DNA from 2 places in the Zhongshania guokunii genome. Region 1 is predicted to be linked to the other one. Evidence: predicted binding sites of a transcription regulator. Region 1 holds the regulator's gene; the other holds the start of a gene.
The links. Region 1 encodes PhoB, which activates phosphate uptake and scavenging genes when phosphate is short. Its sites were predicted from a motif close to TGTCATAAANNTGTAACA; they were not measured.

Region 1 (4,429 bases):
TAGGCATATGGCAAGTATTTAAATTCAAAGATAAGGAAGTGTGCGATGGATGGCTTGGCAGTAGTAATTGCATTGGCAATATTGGTGGTTATCACCCTGTTAAAAGGGGTGAAAACTGTCCCGCAGGGTTATAAACATATCGTTCAGCGCCTAGGTAAGTATCACGTTACTTTAAATCCTGGTTTAAATTTTATTATTCCGTATATCGATTCGGTGGCTTATAAGTTGACCACCAAAGACATTGTGCTGGATATTCCCTCGCAAGAAGTCATTACCGAAGATAATGCGGTGATTATTGCCAATGCGGTCGCCTATATTAATATTGTGGCACCAGAAAAAGCGGTTTACGGCGTTGAAAACTACACTTTTGCAATTCAAAACCTAGTCCAAACTGCGCTGCGTTCTATTGTTGGCGAGATGGCGCTGGACTCGGCGCTGTCGTCGCGGGACCAAATTAAAGCCAAACTAAAAGCCGCTATATCTGAGGATATTGCCGATTGGGGGATTACCCTGAAAACAGTAGAAATTCAGGACATAAACCCCTCGCCAACGATGCAGGCGGCCATGGAAGAGCAAGCGGCGGCAGAGCGCCAGCGGCGCGCTGCGGTGACTAAAGCTGAGGGTGAAAAACAGGCGGCCATTTTGGAAGCTGATGGCCGTTTAGAGGCCTCGCGTCGTGATGCGCAAGCCCAAGTAGTGCTTGCCAAAGCCAGTGGCGCCGCTATTTCGCTAGTGTCTGAGGCGGTGGGCAATGAAGAATTGCCTGTGCTTTATTTGCTTGGCGAGAAATACACCGAAGCGCTGCTGCGTTTGGCCTCTTCAGACAATGCTAAAACGGTGGTTTTACCTGCAGATTTGCCGCAGGCTTTGCGCGGTATATTAAATAAAGTCTAATGAAGGATTGAGCGTTTTACATGGATCATACTTATCGTTTAGTGATTAGCTGCCCAGATCGCGTGGGGATAGTAGCCCGCGTTAGTCAGTTTGTTGCAGAGCAGGGAGGTTGGCTCACCGAGGCAAATTATCACGCCGATGCCGAGAGCAATTGGTTTTTTATGCGTAATGAAATTCGCGCCGAATCACTGAAAGTGAGTGCGCAGGCCTGCCGTGCGGCATTTGCACCGATTGCCGAGGAGTATGGTATGCACTGGGCGCTGGTGGACTCTGCGGTTAAGCGTAAGGTGGTTATTTTGGCCAGTCACGCCTCCCACTGTATTGCCGATATATTGCATCGCTGGCACAGTGGTGAATTGGACTGCGATATTCCCTGTGTTATATCCAATCACGAAAACCTGCGTAGCATGGTGGAATGGCACGGTATCCCCTTTGAATACGTTGCTATTGATCCGCAAAACAAAGCACCCGCCCACGCTAAAATTATGGCCTTGGCCCAAGAATACCAAGCAGACTGCGTGGTATTAGCGCGCTATATGCAAATTATTCAGCCCGAATTTTGCCAGGCTTACGCAGGGCGAATGATCAACATCCATCACAGTTTCTTGCCGTCATTTATCGGTGCAAACCCTTATCAGAAAGCCTTCGATCGCGGTGTTAAATTAATCGGCGCCACCAGTCACTATGTCACCGAACGTCTCGATGAGGGGCCAATCATCGAGCAAGATGTAATTCGGGTTTCCCATCGGCACAGCAAAGACGATTTGGTTCGTCTTGGTAAAGATGTCGAAAAATCGGTGCTTGCTCGGGCACTGCGCAATCATCTCGAAGATCGTGTTTTGGTTCACGGAAATAAGACGGTAGTGTTTGATTAAGCTGGGAAAATTGGAAGTGTCATAAAATTGTCACTAAAAATCGTTTTAATGCAGCTTACAAATATCGCAAAAAAAGGTTAAAGGGATGACTGCAAGCACCATATTGATCGTCGACGACGAAGCTGCGATCCGTGAAATGATACGGGTAGGACTGGAGTTGGCCGGCTATGAGTGTCTGGAAGCGAGCAATGCGCAGGACGCACATGGCCTTATAGTGGATCGGCGACCTGATTTGGTGCTGCTAGATTGGATGATGCCGGTTACCAGTGGCTTGGAATTACTGCGTCGCCTGCGTAGAGATGAGCTGACCCGCGACCTTTTAGTTATTATGCTGACCGCCAAAGACGATGAAGACAATCGCGTGCAGGGCTTGGATGTGGGGGCCGACGACTACATTACCAAACCGTTTTCATCGCGGGAGTTAATGGCGCGAATTAAAGCTATAATGCGGCGCTCGACAAGTCGTGAGCAGGAGGAGAGCATCGAGGTCGCAGGCCTGAAATTAGACCCTAGCAGTCACCGGGTGTTTGTTGACGCCACGCCATTAGAGATGGGGCCTACCGAGTTTAAATTACTAAAGTTCTTTATGACCCACCAAGAGCGGGCGTATAGTCGCGGCCAGCTTTTAGATCAAGTTTGGGGAACCAATGTCTATGTCGAAGAACGCACAGTTGATGTGCATATTCGGCGGCTTCGCAAGGCGCTGCAGACCGAACTTCGCGACTGCGGCCTCTTAATTCAAACAGTTCGGGGAACGGGCTACCGTTTTTCCACCACGGGTGTTTGCGCATAGCGCGAAATGATGCGGTATTACAGCTGGAAGACAGAATTATTACGGCTTAGTGTGCCATTGCTTGCAATGGCCGGGGCCTGCGTTGTTTTTGACTTGGGGGTATTGCCCCTGCTGGTGCTCGCAATATTGATCTGTGGCCGTGTATTGCAGCAATTGCAGCGTCTGTCGGATTGGTTGTACAGCGGCACCGGCGAAGAGCCGCCGGAGGCAATAGGGATGTGGGGCCAAGTTTTTGATGTGATATACCAAATGCAGCGAGACTCTAGTCAAGACAGTGATCGCCTGCAGGCAATGATTGATTATTTACACTCTTCATTTGCGTCAATGTCCGACGCGGTGGTGATGCTCGACCCCCAGGGCAATATCGAGTGGTGCAACTCTTCCGCCCACGATTTACTTGGGCTAAGGCAAGAGGGAGATGCCGGCCGGCAGCTGGTTAATCTGCTGCGCAGTCCCGCCTTTTTACGGTACTTTGAGGCAGAGCGCTATCAGGCGCCACTGGAGATGAATTCCCCCGTAAATGGCATGATCAACCTCAGTATTAGTGTCAGTTTTTTTGGCAAGCGCAATCGTCTATTGTTTGCTCGTGATGTGACTCGAACCCACCGTTTAGAGCAAATGCGTAAAGATTTTGTTGCCAATGTCTCCCATGAGTTACGCACGCCACTCACTGTGATTAACGGTTATCTAGAGACTTTTTCTGAGCACGGTGGCGAAAATCCGCGCTGGGATAGGGCGGTAAATCAAATGCTGCAACAGTCGCGGCGGATGAATTTATTAATCCAAGACCTTATGTTGCTGTCGCGCTTAGAGTCGGTGCCAAAATTGGCTGATGAAAGTGTTATTCGCTTGCGGCCATTAATGGAAATGATTCGCGAAGAGAGTGAGACCGCAGCGAGTGGCTCGCGGAATATTGTGATTGAATGTGACGATAATATTGCAATAAATGGCAATGCCAATGAATTGCGCAGCGCTTTTTCTAATTTGGCGGTCAATGCTGCGCGCTATACCAGTGAAAATGACAAGATAATTTTGCGCTGGTATCAAGATGACTACCATGCCTATTTTGAAGTTGAAGACACCGGAATAGGCATTGAACCCCAGTATATCCCTCGTTTAACAGAGCGGTTTTACCGCGTAGATCAAAGCCGCTCCCTTGATACGGGCGGCACTGGGCTGGGTCTGGCCATTGTTAAGCATGTTCTTATTCGCCATCGAGCCGAATTGCGTATCCGTAGTGTGCCTAATACCGGCAGTGTTTTTAGCTGTGTCTTTCCCAAATCTGCAGCAGTAAAAGTGGCTTAAGCTGGCGGTAAAGGATATTTGGGGCTGTTGTCACAAAGTTGTCATAATTCGTCTATAAAGTGGCATCGTTGTAACAGCTTAATGGCTTTGGGAGTATCGAATTGAAGATCAAATATTTAGTAGCAAGTACGGTTGTGGCTTTGTCGTCAATGGGCGCGGTTGCCGATACGAGCGTAGATAGCAAACTGCCAGACTACACCAAGGCATCTGGCGTATCGGGTAATTTATCTAGCGTTGGCTCCGATACACTCGCTAACCTGATGACTTTGTGGGGCGAGGATTTTAAGCGTATCTACCCGAATATCAATATCCAGATTCAGGCTGCTGGATCGTCTACTGCGCCACCAGCATTGACCGAAGGCACATCTAATATCGGTCCAATGAGCCGTAAGATGAAAGACAAAGAGCTTGAGTCTTTTGAGTCTAAATATGGCTATAAGCCAACTGCAATCCCGGTAGCGATTGATGCTTTGGCGGTTTTTGTGCACAAAGACAACCCAATTTCAGGTATGACAATGGCACAGGTTGATGCGGTGTTTTCTAGCACCCATAAGTGTGGTCA
Region 2 (4,429 bases), on a different contig from region 1:
GCTCAGGGCAACTGCATGCAAATACCCTTATGTTACAGCGATGGTATTACTGCGACAGAAATTCAGCAAGCCGAAGCGCAATGTGACGAGATATAAATGAAAAACGCCACAAATTGTGGCGTTTTGCTGATGAACTTTGTGCTCGCCCCACGGTTGAAAGGCGCAACACATAACTAAAGGTCGAAATCGTCCAACAAATCCAGTTCATCCATCAGGCGTTTGCGCTCTAAGCGCTCCTCGATTTTACGGCGGATACTGCTGTCGCGCCCCCCCATATCACGACGCTCGTCAAAGTCAGCGCCCGAGGAATCGTCGTCAACGATATCGTCGATATCATCATCTGCTAGGTCACTTGCCATTGCTTGCCCACTCCAGTACTACGTCGATACAGAATGAACACCTCGGCTAACCGTGGTGATTCAGGGCACTATTTATGATGATCTCGCGTATCTGTCAATAAAAATTTTCGACTATTTCATTGCGCCAATTTTTAGCTTTCGTCAAAGCCAAAACTCCTACAGCAATATCGCCAACAATCTCTCGCGGCAAGCGCTAGCAGCCACTAACTTTAGACAACCGGTGGTAGGTATATGTCACCACCGGCATTTATGCGATCACAGGCGGTTAAGGCCATTCAAAGCGGCAGTGCGGTAAGCCTCGGCCATGGTCGGATAATTAAATGTGGTCGTCACGAAATAGCGCAGCGTATTACCGCCATTTTCTTGTTTCATTATTGCCTGACCAATGTGGATGATTTCAGCCGCCTCGGCACCAAAGCAGTGAATGCCAAGAATCTCCAAAGTATCAACATGGAATAGCAATTTGAGCATTCCCACGGTCTCGCCGCTGATCTGGCCGCGGGCGGTGTCTTTAAAAAACGCACGCCCCACTTCATAAGGCACTTTGGCCTCGGTGAGCTCACGCTCGGTCAAACCCACTGAACTGATTTCTGGCAAGGTATAAATACCGGTCGGCACATCGTCAACAAATCGGCAGCTCTCTTTACCCCGCGCCGACGCAGCCGCTGAGCGACCTTGATCGTAGGCCGCGCTAGCCAAGCTGGGCCAACCAATAACATCGCCCGCCGCGTAAATATTTGGCACGGTGGTTTGATAGTGCTCGTTCACCACCAACTGACCGCGATGATCAGTTTCCAAGCCAATAGTTTCTAACCCCAAACCGTCGGTGTTGCCGCTGCGGCCATTACACCAAAGTAGCGCATCGGCATGCAAACGCTTACCAGATTCCAAGTGCAGCACCACTTCCTTGTCACTCACCTCTACCGACTTATACACTTCGCGGTGACGAATCATTACCCCGGTATTGCGCAGCTGGTAGCTCAGAGCATCGGAAATTTCATCGTCCAAAAACTCTAATAGGCGATCACGGCTATTGATGAGTTCGACCTTCATGCCTATACCAGAAAATATCGACGCGTATTCACAGCCAATCACCCCCGCGCCATACACAATAATTTTCTTGGGGGTATTATTCATTTTTAAAATGCTGTCGCTGTCGTAAACCCGCGGATGCTTAAAGTCGATATTGGCAGGTTGATATGGCCGCGAGCCGGTGGCAATAACCATCGTCGCTGCCGTAATGACGTCTTCTTGGCCATCTTCGCCCCGCACTGCAACAGTGTGCGCGTCTATAAAGCGACCAACTCCGTAAAGTAACGGAATTTGATTGCGGTGATAGAAGCGGCTACGCATTGCTACCTGGCGAGAAATAACCTCATTAGCATGACTCAGTAGGCGCGGATAAGTGAGGGTTCGAGGATCACCAATTTCGCGAAAAATAGGGGTTTGATTAAAGCGAATGGCCTGCCTAACCATATGGCGCAGGGCTTTAGAAGGCAAAGTGCCCTGGTGAGTGCAAGCGCCACCGACGGTCTCTTGCGCTTCAATCACCACCACACTACTGCCGTGTTTCACCGCATTAAGTGCGGCGCTTTCACCCGCAGGACCACTGCCCAATACCAACATATCGTAATCAAACTTTTTCACCACGGTCCTTCCTCGTATTTCGTAACACACCCAATACTGAGTCAGCGCTGTGCGATAAAACCAGCGCACCAACTCCTTCCGTATAAAATTGCGAGCATGAGCAAAATTACTCGCCAGCTTTGTATTCAAACCATAAAATGCACGCCACACTTAGCGCCAAGCAGGAGATTCTCCATGTCTGCCCCCACCCCCCACAGCCAGCAGTTTTATGGCGTTACCAGCTTGCTAGCCGCCCATCCCGATATGCGCAGACTCAAACGGCGCACCGCGGCTACCCATTTGCATGGCAATAAACTATGGGGCAGTGCCTATCTGTTGATGGACTATTTGCAAGAAAATCCTTTGCCGCTGGGGAGCCGCGTGCTAGAGCTAGGCTGCGGCTGGGGTTTAGCTAGCATATATTGCGCCAAGTACCAGCAGGCGGCAGTAACAGCGCTTGATGCCGACCCTGCGGTGTTTCCGTATCTGTCCCTATTAGCAGAGCATAATCAGGTGACGATCAACACCTTAACAGCTGATTTTACCGCGTTTAGCACTGAAGAACTCGGCGCTTACGACATTATTATCGCCAGTGATATTTGCTTCTGGGACGAGATGAGCGAAACCCTGTTTAATTTAATTGACCGCGCGGTGAATGCTGGGGTTAAACAAATCATCATTGCCGACCCCCACCGCCCGCCATTCATCGACGTGGCCGAAGCCTGTATAGACGAATTTTTTGCCGAACTTCTGCCCAGAGAAGTAACAACCAATCGCCGCCATCGCGGCAGTATCTTGCTAATAGAAAACGCCTAAACGCCTTGTTAAAAAAGCCCACTTTGTCTTAAAAGTGACATAGCACAGTCACACAAATGCAAACAGCGAGGCGTATGGTCTTAAGTGTGAGGACCATACTATGCGCTTAATACAGTCGATAAATCAGTTCGATGTGAGAATGTTTCTGGCCTGCGTAAATACTCGCCACCAGCAACATTTATCTCGTGTAGCCCGCAGTGTATCAAAAACTGGCGACGGCTACGCTCAACTCGGCCTTCCTATCTTGGTGTACGCCACAGGAGTGCAGCAGGGCTTAGCCTATTTTAGCGCAGTGCTAATCAGCTTTGCCGCGTGGTTGCCCGCTTATTGGGTATTAAAAAACACCTGCCGAAGACGGCGCCCACCGGCGGCCATTCCCGCCTTTAGCGCCGCCATCATCGCCTCAGATGAATTCAGTTTTCCGTCGGGCCACACCGCCGCCGCCTTTCTACTGGCAACAATGACCGTGCTGTTTTTTGGCATTATCGGCGCGCCGCTATTCATTTGGGCCACGGCCGTTGGTGCATCCCGCGTCATTTTGGGAGTTCACTTCCCCACCGACACCTTGGCCGGCGCCAGCCTCGGCATTGCCATCGCACATTTAGGCCACAGTATTGCGACCGTCTGACTGCCAGCGCCTGCGCCCAACATCAGCGCTCGCGCATTTTATTTACCCAGTAAGAGAATCTCTATGAAATTGCTTTACGGTGTGCAGGGAACCGGCAACGGCCATATCTCGCGCGCCAGAATGATGGCTCACCACTTTAGCCAACGCGGCATTGAGGTCCAATATTTATTCAGCGGCCGCCCGCCCGAACAGTATTTCGACATGGCCGCCTTTGGTAATTATCAGGTTTATGCGGGACTGACCTTTGTTACCGACAAGGGCCGTATCAGCAATTTAAAAACCGTACTCCAAGCGCAGCCTGTGCAATTTATTCGCGACCTGCGCAGCCTCGACCTCAGCAGCTACGACGCCATCATCACCGATTTTGAGCCCTTAACCGCTTGGGCTGGCCGCCTGCAAAACAAGCCAGTAATCGGCATTGGCCACCAGTACGCCTTTGGCAATGCCGCCGTACCAGAAAGCGGTGTAGACCTGCGCAACCGGCTAATTATGCGTTATTTTGCACCGGCAAAATTTCGCCTTGGCCTCCACTGGGATCGGTTTAACGCCGCCATCGTGCCGCCGATTATAAACCCCGCCGAACAACGCCAAACGGTGGCGGAACATGTTTTGGTCTACCTGCCTTTTGAAGACCAAGCAATTGTAAGCGCCGCGCTGCAAAATATTAGCGGCCAACATTTCATTCAATACGCGCCGCAGCTCAGCCATGCCGAACTAGGCAATGTTAGTCAGCGCCCCACCAGCTTGCACGGTTTTAAAAAGGACCTGTGCAGCGCCAAGGCGGTTATTTGCAATGCGGGCTTTGAATTAATTAGCGAATGCCTGCACATGGGCATACCGGCGCTGGCCAAGCCGGTGGCCGGCCAATCTGAGCAACTCGGCAATGCCGCCGCACTCCAGCAACTCAAATTAGCCACCGTGATGCCCGAGTTTAGCCAAAGCGATATTGAACGCTGGCTTAAGGCCATTCCCGCGCAAGCGCCCCAATACTACCCCGACG

Region 2: AB4876_RS04915 (phosphatase PAP2 family protein) is a predicted target of PhoB. The motif match lies at 2,826-2,843, and genes of this name have one in related genera.

What each region holds. Positions count from the first base shown of each region.
Region 1 covers NZ_JBFRYA010000021.1:17,875-22,303, reverse strand. Annotated here, with positions in the region: gene AB4876_RS17485 (SPFH domain-containing protein) at 46-894, shown strand; gene purU (formyltetrahydrofolate deformylase) at 915-1,769, shown strand; gene phoB (phosphate regulon transcriptional regulator PhoB) at 1,855-2,562, shown strand; gene phoR (phosphate regulon sensor histidine kinase PhoR) at 2,569-3,867, shown strand; gene AB4876_RS17465 (PstS family phosphate ABC transporter substrate-binding protein) at 3,969-4,429, shown strand, end outside.
Region 2 covers NZ_JBFRYA010000003.1:169,648-174,076, reverse strand. Annotated here, with positions in the region: gene AB4876_RS04930 (PA3496 family putative envelope integrity protein) at 174-359, opposite strand; gene sthA (Si-specific NAD(P)(+) transhydrogenase) at 615-2,006, opposite strand; gene AB4876_RS04920 (class I SAM-dependent methyltransferase) at 2,181-2,801, shown strand; gene AB4876_RS04915 (phosphatase PAP2 family protein) at 2,902-3,429, shown strand; gene AB4876_RS04910 (MJ1255/VC2487 family glycosyltransferase) at 3,493-4,429, shown strand, end outside.